Regions from separate parts of the Actibacterium sp. D185-2 genome, predicted to be linked through region 2. Evidence: riboswitches for the same ligand, from Rfam matches in the RefSeq annotation. Region 2 holds a riboswitch; the other holds the start of a gene.
What was found. Region 2 has a riboswitch for cobalamin ahead of ACSR1C_RS04655 (energy-coupling factor ABC transporter permease). Riboswitches for the same ligand answer to the same signal wherever they lie in the genome.
Positions count from the first base shown of each region.

Region 1: another riboswitch for cobalamin. It lies ahead of ACSR1C_RS03950 (TonB-dependent receptor plug domain-containing protein); the one in region 2 lies ahead of ACSR1C_RS04655 (energy-coupling factor ABC transporter permease).

Region 1 is NZ_JBPWNX010000002.1:90,856-98,002, forward strand. Features, by position in the region: gene ACSR1C_RS03940 (hypothetical protein) at 1-406, opposite strand, end outside; gene ACSR1C_RS03945 (permease) at 403-957, opposite strand; cobalamin riboswitch at 1,075-1,278, shown strand; gene ACSR1C_RS03950 (TonB-dependent receptor plug domain-containing protein) at 1,417-3,264, shown strand; gene ACSR1C_RS03955 (ABC transporter substrate-binding protein) at 3,239-4,099, shown strand; gene ACSR1C_RS03960 (FecCD family ABC transporter permease) at 4,099-5,088, shown strand; gene ACSR1C_RS03965 (ABC transporter ATP-binding protein) at 5,085-5,843, shown strand; gene ACSR1C_RS03970 (cobalamin-binding protein) at 5,840-6,628, shown strand; gene ACSR1C_RS03975 (MotA/TolQ/ExbB proton channel family protein) at 6,625-7,147, shown strand, end outside.
Region 2 is NZ_JBPWNX010000002.1:224,784-231,930, forward strand. Features, by position in the region: gene cbiE (precorrin-6y C5,15-methyltransferase (decarboxylating) subunit CbiE) at 1-750, shown strand, start outside; gene ACSR1C_RS04635 (cobalamin biosynthesis protein) at 747-1,109, shown strand; gene cobM (precorrin-4 C(11)-methyltransferase) at 1,106-1,891, shown strand; gene ACSR1C_RS04645 (cobyrinate a,c-diamide synthase) at 1,888-3,201, shown strand; gene cobA (uroporphyrinogen-III C-methyltransferase) at 3,198-3,920, shown strand; cobalamin riboswitch at 3,937-4,153, shown strand; gene ACSR1C_RS04655 (energy-coupling factor ABC transporter permease) at 4,229-4,906, shown strand; gene cobF (precorrin-6A synthase (deacetylating)) at 4,969-5,721, shown strand; gene ACSR1C_RS04665 (hypothetical protein) at 5,905-6,276, shown strand; gene ACSR1C_RS04670 (hypothetical protein) at 6,771-7,139, opposite strand.

The DNA.
Region 1 (7,147 bases), 130 kb from region 2:
TCAGCGGCAGCTCATAGGCGATGGCGCGGTTCAGGTTCATCACCGACCAGGCGGTGACATAGGCCATCAGCGGCGCCCAGCCGGCCCCGGCCTTCAGCGCCGAGGCACCGATCGCGAAGGCCACGAACGGCCCGCCCGGCGTGGCCGCGCCAAACAGCGTGGCCAGCGCGACCCCGGTCAGGCCCGAACTGGCGCCGAACAATCGCTCGATATGGTCGACCGGCAGCAGCTCGGCCAGAAAGCCCGCGCCGACCAGCCCGACAAAGATGCGCGGCACCATGAACAGGGTGGTGGCGCGGGTGCGGGCGATCACTGCGGGCATCATGTCGGGATGGGTCGCGCGCAGGCGGCGCAGCAGCACCAGCGCCAGCGCCCACAGCAGAACGGTGCCGATCAGGATATTCATGCGCGCCGCCCCGCCGCCCAGAAATACCGCACCGCCAGCCCCAGCAGCACCGGGCCGGGCAGCGACAGCGCCATGCGCAGGGCGACGAAATCGGCGGGCAGAAAGGACAGCTCCCAGATCAGGGTGCGGTTCAGCCCCAGCAGCACCCAGCCCGACACCAGCGCCACGCCCGCGCCCAGATCGGCCCCCGCCGCCATCAGCCCGATGGTCAGCGGATAGGTCACGCTGGGTCCGCCGGGAATCACCGCGCCCGCCACCGTGGCGATGATCAGCCCGCGCAGCCCGCTGTCGGGGCCGATCAGCGCCTGTATCCGCTCGCGCGAGATCAGCATGGGCAGGATCGAGGCCAGCAGGACCCCGGCCAGAATCTTGGGCAAAAGCGCCAGAGTGAACCCGGTTTCGGTCAGAAAGATATGCCAGAACACCGCGCTGCCCTTTTGCCACCAGACGGCGGCGCCGGACAGGACGGCGATGGCGATGATGAACAGCAGGCTGCCGTCGATCATCTTGTGCGGGGTGCTGGCGCCGGGGCGCGGCGGATCAGGTTGCATGGGTCAGCTTTGGCACGGTACGCGACCCGGCGCAATTTCAGATGTGGCATGGCGGGCTTTGCGCCCCGTCGTGCGGCCCGGCCCGGATTTGGCCTTTGACTCGGGGCCGCGATGCGCTAAGGACCGTCTCACTTCGGTTCCCCCCTTCGGGGTGGATGAAAAGGGAACGCGGTGACGCCCATTCGGGCCATTCCGCGGCTGCCCCCGCAACTGTAGGCGGAGAGCAAGGCTGACAATGCCACTGGGGCCATAGGACCCCCGGGAAGGCCAGCCAAGCTGTGACCCGCTAGCCAGGAGACCTGCCGAGGTGATCACCCTTTCCGGGGCGCGGGGCGCGCAGCGGAGGCGGCCAGACCGCAGTGGTGACGTTTCACCGTCTGCGGCGGGGCCATGCCCTTTCCCGAAGACATATCGACAAAGACGGACGGGCACAGACCCGTCCCGGACGAGGGCTAGGATATGACCGTCAAACTGCTTGCCACCACTGCCACCGGCGCCCTGCTGACCGCACTGGCGGCCCCGGCCACCCATGCGCAGGAAGTGATCCTGCTGGACAAGATCACCGCATCGGCCAATCTGGAAGACACCGACGCCGACCGCAGCGGCCCGTCGGTGGTGATTGTCACCGAAGAAGAGCTGGACCAGACCGCCGAGACCCGCGTGGTGGATTATCTGGCGCGTCTGCCCGGCATCAGTGTGCGCAGCCGCGGCCCGCTGGGCGGCCAGACCGGCCTGACCATCCGCGGCGTCAGCCAGACCAATATCGCGGTGCGGGTCGACGGCATCGACGTGTCCGATCCCTCGGGCCCGCAGGTGGCTTTCGATTTCGGCAGCCTGACCACGATGGATATCAGCCGGATCGAGGTGCTGAAGGGGTCGCAATCGGCGCTTTACGGGTCCGAGGCGATCGGCGGTGTGATCGACATCACCACCAAACGCGCCACCCGCGACGGGGTCGAACAATCGGTGGGGCTGGAATATGGCAGCTATGACACCGTGAAGGGCAGCTACAGCTTCGCCGCCCGTGGTGCGGATCACGAACTGGCCTTCACCCTGTCGCATATCGAAACCGATGGCTATTCGGCCGCCGATGAAAACGACGGCAACACCGAGGAAGACGGGTTCAGCGCCGACCGGTTCAGCTTTTACGGCGAATACGTGCTGGATAACGGGGTGAAATTCATCGCCTCGGGTTTTTATGAGGATGCCGAATACGACTATGACGAAAGCGGCCCGGTCGACGGCACCCCCGACGAGGTGACCGCCAACCTGAGCAAGGGCCTGCGCGGCGCGGTGCAATTCGCCACCGGCGCGGTCGATCACGAGGTGGAACTGGCCTGGTTCGACATCGACCGCGAGCTGACCGGCACCAACATGTTTGGCCCGTTCGAATACGACTATGTCGGCGAACGCCGCACCATCGGCTATCGCGGTGCTACCGATCTGGGCGCGGCGGCGCGGCTGGTCTTTGGCGCGCAAAGCGTCGAGGAAACCTATGAAAACGATTTCGGCTTTGGCAGCTCGGGCTATGACAGCACGGTCAACAGCGCCTTCGGCGAAGTCAGTTTCGCCCCGTCGGAGCGGGCCGATGTGACCGCCACCCTGCGCTATGACGACCATTCGGAATTCGGCGATTACGTCACCGGGCGGCTGGCCGGCGTGTACCGCGCGCGCGAGGATCTGCTGTTCCGCGCCAGCCTGGCCAACGGCTTTCGCGCGCCGTCGAATTACGAATTGTACGATGTCTATTCCGGCAACCCCGATCTGGATCCCGAAACCAGCGTCAGCGCCGAGATCGGTGTCGAGAAACGCTATGGCGATCGGGGTGTGGTCAAGGCGACGGCCTTTTATATCGAGGCCGAGGATCTGATCGACTACAGCTATACCACCTACACCTATGTCCAGGCCGATGGCAAAACCCGCCGCTCGGGGCTGGAACTGTCGGGGGCGTGGAGCGTGACCGAAGAGGTCGAGCTGGCGGGCGCCTATACCTATACCGACAGTTCGGGGTCGGCGGTGCTGGACAGCTCGTCCTGGCTGACCTCGACCCCGCGCCATCTGCTGTCGCTGGCCGCGTCCTATGATGTGACCCCGGTGCTGAACGCGACGCTGACCGCGCTGCACGGCGCCGACCGGGCGGCGCTGCCGGACATGACGGTGTTCGACGCGGCCTTCACCTATGCGTTCGACGACAGCACCGCGGCCTATCTGCGGGTCGAGAACCTGTTTGACGAGGAATATCAGGTGGTGCCCGGTTATGGCACCACGGATCGGGCGTTCTATGTCGGGCTGCGCAAAAGCTTCTGAGCGCATAATCGCGCTGACCGCCGCGCTGGGCCTTTGGCTTGGCGCGGCCCTTTCGGCGTCCGCCGCCCCGCCCGAGCGCGTGGTGTCCCTGAATGTCTGCACCGACCAACTGGCGATGCTGCTGGCCGCGCCGGGGCAACTGGTGTCGGTGTCGTTTCTGGGGCAGGATCCGCATAGCTCGGCCATGGCCGCGCAGGCGCGTGCCTATCCCGTCAACCACGGTCGTGCCGAAGAGGTGTTTCTGCTGCGCCCCGATCTGGTGCTGGCGGGCAGCTATACCGCGCGCCCGGCGGTGCGGATGCTGCGCCGGCTGGGGGTCGAGGTGGTGGAATTCCCGCCCGAGCGCAGCTTGCAGGATGTGCGCGATCACCTGCTGGCGATGGGCGATCTGCTGGACCGGCAGGCGCAGGCCCGCGCGCTGGTCGCGCGGTTCGATGCCGGGCTGGCGGCATTGCACGAAGAGGTGGCCCATCGCCCCCGCGCGGCGCTTTACGGCCCCAACGGCTATACCACCGGGGCGCAGACCCTGGCGGGCGAGATTTTGCAGGCCGCCGGTTTCGCCAATATCGCGACCGAGGCCGGGCTGGGCGCGGGCGGCACGCTGGCGCTGGAGCGGCTGGTGATGCTGCGGCCCGACCTGATCGTCACCGGCACCCGCTATCCCGGTGCCTCGCGCGCCGAGGCGTTGCTGGATCACCCGGCGCTGGCGGCGCTGTTGCGGGATATGCCGCCGGTGCCCGCTACCGATGCCAACTGGGTCTGCGGCACGCCGCATGTGCTGACGGCGATCGCGGGGCTGGTGGAACTGCGCCACAGGCTGGAGGATGCGCCATGATGAGCTATCGCAGCCTGATCATCACCCTGTCGCTGGCCGTGGCGGCGCTGTTCACCGCGTCGCTGCTGATCGGTCCCGCCGGTCTGGGGCTGGGCGACAGTCTGGCGGCGCTGATCGCCGGGCGGGGCGAGGCCGAGGTGCTGGTGATGCGCGAGATTCGCCTGCCGCGTGCGGTGCTGGGGGGGATGCTGGGCGCCTCGCTGGGCCTGTCGGGGGCGGCGATGCAGGGCTATCTGCGCAACCCGCTGGCCGAGCCGGGGCTGATCGGGGTCAGCTCCTCCGCCGCGCTGGGCGCGGTGCTGGCGTTGCAGACCGGGCTTGCGGCGGCATTCGCGCTGGCGCTGCCGCTGATGGCGCTGGGCGGCGCGCTGCTGTCGGTGTTGCTGTTGCTGGTGCTGGCCGGGCCGCGCGGGTCGTCGCTGACGCTGATCCTGGCCGGGATCGCGGTCAGTGCTTTCGCCGGCGCGCTGACGTCACTGGTGCTGAACCTGTCGCCCAATCCCTATGCCGCCGCCGAGATCGTGTTCTGGATGCTCGGCTCGTTGGCCGACCGCTCGTTCACCCATGTCTGGCTGGCGCTGCCTTTCATGGCGCTGGGCTGGGTGCTGCTGGCGACATTGGGCCGGGGGCTGGACGCGCTGACCCTGGGCGAAGACGCGGCCGCCGCGCTGGGCATCCGTCTGGGCCGGGTCAGGCTGGTGCTGATCCTGGGCGTGGCCGCCTGCGTTGGCGCGGGTGTCGCGGTGGCGGGCGCGGTCGGGTTCGTCGGGCTGGTGGTGCCGCATCTGTTGCGCCCGCTGGTCGGCGCGCGGCCGGGGCGTCTGTTGCCCGCCTCGGCGCTGGGCGGTGCGGCGATGCTGCTGGCCGCCGACATCGCGGTGCGGCTGATCGCGCCCGACCGGGATCTGAAGCTTGGGGTGCTGACCGCGCTGGTCGGCGCGCCGCTGTTCCTGCATCTGATCTACAAGACGCGGAGGGCGGGGCTGTGACGCTGCTGACCCTTTCCGACCTCACCGTGTATCGCGGCCCGCGCGCCGTGGTCGATGGCGTGTCGCTGTCGGTCGCGCCGGGCGAGTTCATCGGCCTGATCGGTCCCAACGGCGCGGGCAAGACCACGCTGCTGCGTGCGGCCCTGGGCCTGCTGCCCGCGTCCGGGCACAGCGCGCTTGCGGCGCTGCCCGCCGCCGCCCGTGCCCGCGCCGCCGCGTGGCTGCCGCAGATGCGCGAAATCGCCTGGCCGGTATCGGTGGAAACGCTGGTGGCGCTGGGCCGCACCCCGCATCTGCCCCCCGGCGGACGGCTGGGCGCGGATGATCGCGCGGCGGTGGACGGCGCGCTGGAACGGCTGGATCTGGCCGGGTTCCGATCCCGCGTCGTCACGCAGCTTTCGGGGGGCGAGCAGGCCAGAGTGCTGATCGCGCGGGCATTGGCACAAGATGCGCCGCTGCTGCTGGCGGATGAGCCCATCGCCGGGCTGGATCCGGCACATCAGATCGCCGCCATGCAGGTTTTCGCCGCCATGGCGGGCGAAGGGCGTGCCGTTGTCGCATCCCTGCACGACCTGGGTCTTGCTGCGCGCCACTGCACCCGGCTGATCCTGATGGGACAGGGCCGGCTGGTGGCCGACGGCCCGCCGCGCGCGGTGCTGACCGAAGATAACCTGCGCACGGTTTTCGGCCTGCGCGCCTATTACGCCGACACGCCCGACGGCCCGGTGTTTCAGCCGCTGGAGGTGGTGAAATGAGCTTTCCGCCCCGCCGTATCGTCTGTCTGACCGAAGAAACGGTCGAGACGCTTTATCTGTTGGGCGAGGAGGCGCGCATCGTCGGCGTCTCGGGTTATGCGGTGCGCCCGCCACGGGTGCGGCGGGAAAAGCCGCGGGTGGGGGCGTTCACCTCGGCCGATCTGCCGAAGATCCTGGCGCTGGAGCCCGATCTGGTGCTGACCTTTTCCGACCTTCAGGCCGATATCGCCGCAGGTCTGATCCGGCAGGGCGTGGCGGTGCACGGGTTCAACCAGCGCGATCTGGCGGGCATCCTGGCGATGATCCGCATGATGGGCGCGCTGGTCGGCGCGTCTGATCGGGCCGAGGCATTGGCCACGGGGTTCGAGGCCCGGCTGGCGCGGCTGCGCGACACGCCGCGCACCACCCGCCCGCGCGTATATTTCGAGGAATGGGACGATCCGATGATTTCCGGCATCGGCTGGGTGTCCGAACTGATTGAACTGGCCGGCGGGCGGGACGTGTTCGCGCCGCTTGCGCGCTGTCAGGCGGCGAAGGACCGGATCGTGACCCCGGATCAGGTGATTGCGGCGCGGCCAGAGGTGATCCTGGCCTCGTGGTGCGGCAAGAAGGTGCGGTGCGAAAAGATTGCCGCGCGCCCCGGCTGGGGGGCGATTCCGGCGGTGCGCGATGGGCGGATACATGAGATCAAGTCGGCGCTGATCCTGCAACCGGGTCCGGCGGCGCTGAGCGACGGGCTCGATGCGGTCGAGGCCGCGCTATGGGGCGAAAGGGGGGCGGGATGACTGCGTTGGCCGAGTTTTTGCAAAAGGGCGGCCCGGCGATCTGGGTGATCGCGGCGCTGTCGGTTCTGACACTGGCGCTGATCCTGTGGAAGGTCTGGCGCCTGGCGGCGATGGGGGCCTGGGCCGGGGCGCGTGCCGAACGGGCCGTGGCCCTGTGGCAGGCGGGCGAACGTGACGCGGCGCGGGCGGCCGTGGCGGGCCGGGCCGGGATGCGCGCGCGGCTGGTGCGCGACGCGCTGGCCGCGCTGTCGGGCAGGCTGCCCGAGGCGGCGGCGCGCGAAGAGGTCACCCGCGTCGCCCGCGGCCTGCTGGCCGAGGCACGGTCGGGTCTGCGGGCGCTGGAACTGATCGCCGCCATCGCGCCGCTGCTGGGGTTGCTGGGCACCGTTCTGGGCATGATCGAGGCGTTCCAGACCCTGCAGGCCGCCGGTAATCAGGCCGACCCCGCCATCCTGGCCGGCGGAATATGGGAGGCGCTGCTGACCACCGCCGCCGGCATGGCGGTGGCGATCCCGGCGG
Region 2 (7,147 bases):
GACGGGGCGGCGGCGGGGGCGCTGGCAGCATGGTTGACGGACAAAGGCTTTGGCGCCTCGGAATTGCATGTCCTGGAGGCCCTCGGCGGGGTTCGCGAACGGGTCCGCAAGGGGCAGGCGGATGGCTTCGATCTGGTCGGGGTCGTGGCCCCGGTGGCGGTCGCCATCTCTTGTGCCGGCGGGTCCGGCCTGTCCCGGGCCAGCGGATTGCCGGATGCGCTGTTCGCCTCGGACGGGCAGATCACCAAACGCCCGGTGCGCGCGCTGACCCTGTCGGCCCTGGCACCGCGCCCCGGCGAGCTGCTGTGGGATATGGGCAGCGGCTCGGGATCGGTCGCTGTGGAATGGGCGCTGGCCGCGCCGCGTGCGCGCGCCATCGCGCTTGAGCCGCGCGCCGGGCGATGCGCCAACATCCGCGCCAATGCCGAGTGTTTTGGGGTGGCGCATCGGATCGAGGTGGTGGAAGGCCGCGCGCCCGATGCGCTGGCCGAACTGCCCGCGCCCGATGCGGTGTTCATCGGCGGCGGCGCTGATGGCGCCCTTTTCGACAGGCTTTGGGCCGATCTCCGCGCCGGAACCCGGATCGTCGCCAATTCCGTGACACTGGAAACCGAGGCCCTTCTGGCGGAGTTGCACGCGGACAAGGGCGGCCAGTTGCTGCGCTTTGAGCTGGCCGAGGCGGCGCCGCTGGGCCGCATGCGCGGCTGGGACCGCGCGCGCCCGATCGTTCAGTGGAGCGTGGTCAGATGAGAGTGGCCGGTATCGGATTTCGGGCAGGTGCCCCGGTGGCTGCGTTGCGCGAGGCCGTGGACCGCGCGGGCGGGCGGGCCGATGCGCTGGCCACCGCCGCCGACAAGGCAACTGCACCGGCCCTGGTGGCGTTGGCCGAGGCTCTTTGCCTGCCCGTTCTGTCGGTACTCCCCGCTCAACTCGCCCGCCAGACAACGCTCAGCCAATCGCCGCGCGTCAAGGCCCTTTGGGGCACCGGCAGCCTGGCCGAGGCCGCCGCGCTGGCGGCCGCCGGACCGGGGGCGCGCCTGATCGGGCCGCGTGTGCAATCCGCAGATGGCATGGCCACCGCCGCAATCGCAGAAGGAACAGACAGATGACCGTGCATTTCATTGGCGCCGGCCCCGGTGCCGCAGACCTGATCACCCTGCGCGGGCGCGACCTGATCGCCGCCTGTCCGGTCTGTCTCTACGCCGGTTCGCTGGTGCCCGAGGCACTGCTTGCGCATTGCCCGCCCGGCGCGCGGATCGTGAACACCGCGCCGCTGTCACTGGACGAGATCATCGCCGAGATCAAATCCGCACATGCCGCCGGGCGGGATGTGGCGCGGCTGCATTCGGGCGATCTGTCGGTCTGGTCGGCCATGGGCGAACAGCTGCGCCGGTTGCGCGCCGAAGGCATCCCCTTTGACATCACCCCCGGCGTCCCGGCTTTTGCCGCCGCCGCCGCCGCGCTGGAGGCCGAGTTGACCCTGCCGGGTGTGGCACAATCGCTGGTGCTGACCCGGACCTCGGGCCGCGCCAGCGCCATGCCTGCGGGGGAGGCGCTGGAAAACTTCGCGGCCACCGGCGCGACGCTGGCCATTCACCTGTCGGTGCATGTGCTGGACGATGTGGTGGCCCGGCTGATCCCGGCCTATGGCGGCGACTGCCCGGTGGCGGTGGTCTGGCGCGCCACCTGGCCCGACCAGCGGATCGTGCGCGCCACGCTTGCCACCGTCGCGGCGGCAACGGGGGGCGAACGCGGGCGCACCGCGCTGATCCTTGTCGGCCCGGCGCTGGACCCGCGGGAGTTCGGCGAAAGCTGTCTTTACGCGCGCGATTACGACCGCCGGTTCCGCCCCCAGGGCACCAGCCCCAGATTCCCGGAGGGCCGCGAATGAGCCTGCCCCCCGGCCTGCTGATCTCGGCCCCCGCGTCAGGCACGGGCAAGACGACGCTGATGCTGGGCCTGCTGCGCGCCTTTGCCGATCAGGGCGTGGCGGTGCAACCTTTCAAAAGCGGCCCCGATTATATCGACCCGGGTTTTCACCGGGCGGCCGCCGGGCGCAGTTCGGTCAACCTTGACAGTTGGGCGATGGGCGAGGGGCTGCTGGCGCATCTGCTGCAGGCGGCCGAGGGCGCCGAACTGGTTCTGGCCGAGGGCTCGATGGGTCTGTTCGACGGGGTCGCCTGCCCGGGCGAAAGCGGCATGGGCGCCAGCGCAGATATCGCCGCGCTGACCGGCTGGCCTGTGGTGCTCGTGCTCGACGTTTCGGGCCAGGCGCAATCGGCGGCGGCCGTGGCGCGCGGCTTTGCCGATCTGCGCGCCGATGTGCCGCTGGCGGGCGTGGTGCTGAACCGGGTGGCCAGCCCGCGGCACGAGGCGCTGGTGCGCGCCGGGATGCGCGACGCGGGGATCGCGGTGCTTGGTGCCCTGCCACGCCGGGCCAGTATCGAGATGCCCGAACGCCACCTTGGTCTTGTGCAGGCCCAGGAGCATCACGCGCTTGACCATATCCTGTCCGAGGCCGCCCGGTTTGTCGCCGGTCATATCGACCTGCCGCGTCTGCGCGCCGCCGCACGGTCGACCCGACCCCTGATTGCAACGCCGCCGCCGATCCGCCCGCCGGGGCAGCGGATCGCGCTGGCACGCGACGCCGCCTTTTCCTTCGTCTATCCGCATGTCCTGGACAGCTGGCGCAATGCGGGGGCCGAGGTCATTCCCTTCTCGCCCTTGGCCGATCAGGCGCCGGACCCGCAGGCCGATATCTGCTGGCTTCCCGGCGGCTATCCCGAATTGCACGCCGGCACCCTTGCCGCCGCCCGGAGGTTCCGCGCGGGTCTGTGTGCCTTTGCCGAAACCCGGCCGGTGCACGGTGAATGCGGTGGCTACATGGCGATGGGGGCCGGTTTGATCGACAAGGAGGGACAGCGCCATGAAATGGCCGGGCTGCTGGGGCTGGTGACATCGTACCAGAAACGCAAGATGCACCTGGGCTACCGGCTTGCCGAGCTTCGTGCGCCCTTGCCCGGCCATTCCGCGGGCGCCCGGTTGCGCGGGCATGAGTTTCACTATTCCACCATCCTCGACCAACCCGACGCCCCGCTGGCGCGGGTGTTCGACGCCAATGGTGCCGAAGTGCACGAGACCGGTTCGGGCAGGGGGCATGCCACCGGCACCTTCTTTCACATGATCGCGGAGGCGACATGAGCGGGTTCGTCAGCTTCGTCTCTTCCGGCCCCGGCGATCCTGAGCTTCTGACGCTCAAGGCCGTCGACCGCCTGCAAAACGCAGATGCCGTGCTTTATGACGATCTGTCGGCAGGCCCGATCCTGGAATATGCCCGCGAAGGCGCCGACCTTGTGGGCGTGGGCAAACGCGCGGGCCGCCCGTCGCCGCGGCAGGATCACGTCAGCCGATTGCTGGTCGACTATGCTGCAACCGGCACGCGCGTCGTGCGGCTGAAATCGGGGGATGCGGGGATATTCGGGCGGCTGGAAGAGGAGATTTGCGCCCTGCGTGCGGCGGGGATCGGCTATGAGGTCATTCCCGGCGTAACCTCGGCCAGTGCCGCCGCCGCTGCCGCGGCCATCCCCCTGACCCGGCGTGTCACCGCGCGGCGGTTGCAGTTCATCACCGGCCATGACGTCACCGGCGCCTTGCCGGACGAGATCAACACCGCCGCCCTGACCGATACCAACGCCATCACCGCCGTCTATATGGGCAGGCGTACCTTTGCCGCGCTGGCCGAGCGGCTGATCGCCGGGGGGCTGCCGCCGGACACCCCCGCCTTGCTGGCCGAAGGTATCTCGACCTCGGCGCAGACCCTCAGCCGCCACACGGTTGCGGGCCTTGCAGCGCATTTGCCCGGCCTGTGCGGGAATGCCCCGGCACTTATTTTGTATGGCCCGCTGGCAGAGGAGGATTGACCACAACCGGACAAACCGACAAGATTTCCAGGACGGTTCCCAAAGGCGCGAAGCGCCCGGGATGAAAAGGGAACACGGTGCGGTGTAGCCATCAGGCGCCAAACCCGTGACTGCCCCCGCAACTGTAAGCGGCGAGCCTGCCCGGACAATGCCACTGACCCCGCAAGGGTTGGGAAGGCCCGGAACGGCACAGACCCGCAAGTCAGGAGACCTGCCGTCAGGGGCATGCGCCCCGAAACCCTGACCCGGCACATGCCGGACCAACCCCTTTGCAATGCCGTCGGGTGAGACGGCAGGGAGAAATACCAATGCATATCGAACCCGGACTTGTCGTCGGCGCCAAAATGGCGCTGAGCTATGCCACTGCCGCCGGTGCGGCCGCCTATGGGCTGAAACTGTCCATCGACACCATTCGCCAGTCGGGCGTGCCCGCGCTGATCCTGCGCAGCGTCCTCAGCACCGTGCTGGTCTTTGCCTTCTTTGAAATTCTGCCGCATTACCCGGTGGGCGTGTCCGAGGTGCACCTCATCCTTGGCTCCACCCTGTTCCTGCTGTTCGGCGCGGCCCCTGCCGCGATCGGCTTGGCCCTTGGCCTGCTGGCGCAGGGCGTGTTCTTTGCCCCGTTCGATCTGCCGCAGTATTTCATCAACGTGACCACCCTGCTGGTGCCGCTGTATGCGGTCGGCACATTGGCCAAACGGATCATCGCGCCCGGCACCGCATATGTTGATCTGAAATACGGCCAGGCGCTGGCCCTTTCAACGGCCTATCAGGGCGGCGTGGTGGCCTGGGTGGCCTTCTGGGCGCTTTACGGTCAGGGTTTCGGGGCTGAAAACGTCACCTCGGTCCTGACCTTCGGCGGCGCCTATATGCTGGTGGTGATCGTCGAGCCGCTGGTCGACCTGGCCGTTCTGGCCGGGGCCAAGGCCCTGCGCGGCCTGTCAAAGACGCCGCTTCTGACCTCGCGCGTCTACAACGCGGCCTGAAGCCGTCCAAACCCAACGTGTGCGGTCCCGGTATCGGGGGCGCACACCTTGCCGGAGCCCGCATGATCACGCTCTCCCTCGTCGGTATCGGTGCCGGCAATCCGCAGCACCTGACCCTGCAGGCCATCGAGGCGCTGAATGCCGCCGATGTCATCCTGATCCCGCACAAGGGGCAGGGCAAAGACGACCTTGCCGGTTTGCGGCGGAAGATTTGCGCACAAGTGCTGCAAGCCCCGGGGCCGGGCCTGCACGAATTCGATTTGCCCGAACGCGACCCGGCGACACCGGATTACCTTCGGCGGGTCGAAGACTGGCATGATACCATCGCCGACGTCTGGCTAGAGGAACTCACCGCCGCGCTGCCCGAAGGCGGGAGAGCCGCCTTTCTGGTCTGGGGCGATCCGTCGCTTTATGACAGTACCTTGCGGATCGCCGAGCGCCTCAAGAGCCGAATACCGCTGGAGGTCCGCGTCGTCCCCGGTATCACTGCGATTCAGACCCTCACCGCCAGCCACGCCATCCCGCTGAACACCATCGGCGGGACCTTCACCGTGACCACCGGCCGCAAGCTGTGCGAAGGCGGTTGGCCGGAAGGGGCCGAAACCCTTGTCGTGATGCTGGACAGCGGCGGCGCATTCCGGACTCTTCCTCCCGACGGCCTCCATATCTGGTGGTCGGCCTACGCCGGAATGGAAAATGAAATCCGCCTGTCCGGCCCTTTGGCCGAGATTCGCGACATCATCGTCGCGCGCCGCGCCGCCGCCCGCGCCGAGCATGGCTGGATCATGGACACCTACTTGTTACGGTGGCTTTGACCTGCCGCACCGCGGCCTTTCGCGGTCCCTGTGTATGTCCAATTGCGCGAGTGAACATTGGGCATTCTTCTGGTGTAGCGAACGTCAGCTCCCCGCCCTCGTCAGTCCGCCATGGGTCTGTTGTCGTTTGAGGTTTCCCAAATCGGTTGTTGAGTGATCCATGGTTGCCAAATGGGAGGCACCTTGATCCGCACCGCTCTGACCGACGCACTCGGAAACATGATCGGCTTCCGCCTGCTGCCCGGACAGGCTCACGACCTGCGCGGCACGGCTGCGCTGATCGAAGGGGGCTGCGGCCAGTCCCTCGCTGATCGAGCGTCCGATGCCAGCTGGTTCCGTGAGGTTCTGACCGGGATCGAGGCGCTCATCCCGCCCGAATCCAACCGCCGCTTCCCGGCCGGGCTTGATCGCGACACCTGCCAATGGCGACACTTGATCGGGAACGTCTTCGAAAAGCTAAATGAATACAGAGGGATCGCAATCCGGCGCTGCGAACCCGCTGAAAGCGTTAGCGCCTTCATCTGCCTCGCCGCAGCCGTGATCCGAACACGATGAATGTCAACAGGCGCTGGTAAATTGTTAACAAAACGTTAACGCGATGCAAAAGCGGGTTTGCTCTGATGCCTGTGGGTTTAATGCGAATTGCCCTGTTTTCACCTTATTGTGTTCATATTGCCAATATCCGCGTGCAGTGACGATTGGCTTTTGTGGAGGTTGCCCAAAATAGATTTTTAACGAAAGAGATATTGAATTGGCTATCCGCGTTTTCAGGTGCTACTTTTGCGGGCACCGCATGCGTCTTTCCGGTAAAAACTGCGGGTATTGCTATGCTCGAAAACGGACCCATCAGCGTCTGGGTTTTTATTTACCATATGTCCTTTTTCTTGTCTCGGCAGTGGTGATCGTTCTGGGTTGGGGGGCTGCAGTGCTGAGCTGACCTCCGGATCGGACGGATCGAGGCCCCGGTGTTTTCGCATCACATCCCCGCGCCGTAAAAATGGCGGCCGGCGCGAAGGCCGACCGCCAGATGGGTCGTCGGGGACTGGACGTTACTTGATGACCTCGATCTCGGTCAGTTGCGCTTTGGCCAGACGGTCCACCGCGCTTTCGGGCACGGACAAGGTGACCACGCCATCGGCGACCGCAAGGACGTCGTCGCCATCCATCTCGACCTCGTTGCCATTGGGCAGCTGGAACATGATCCGCTCCAACGCGCCGGTTTCGGGGTCGATGACCGACAGGGTCACGTTGCCGACAAACTGGCCATGTTCGCCCTGCACGGCATAGCCGGCATATTCGCCGGGGGCGTCGGGAAAGAACGGGCCTTCGTCGGCTTCACTGCTTTGTGCCAGTGCGGCACCGCCCAGCGACAGGGCGAGGATCGAGGAAAGGGCGGTCATTTTGAACATCGGTTTCATGGTCGAAC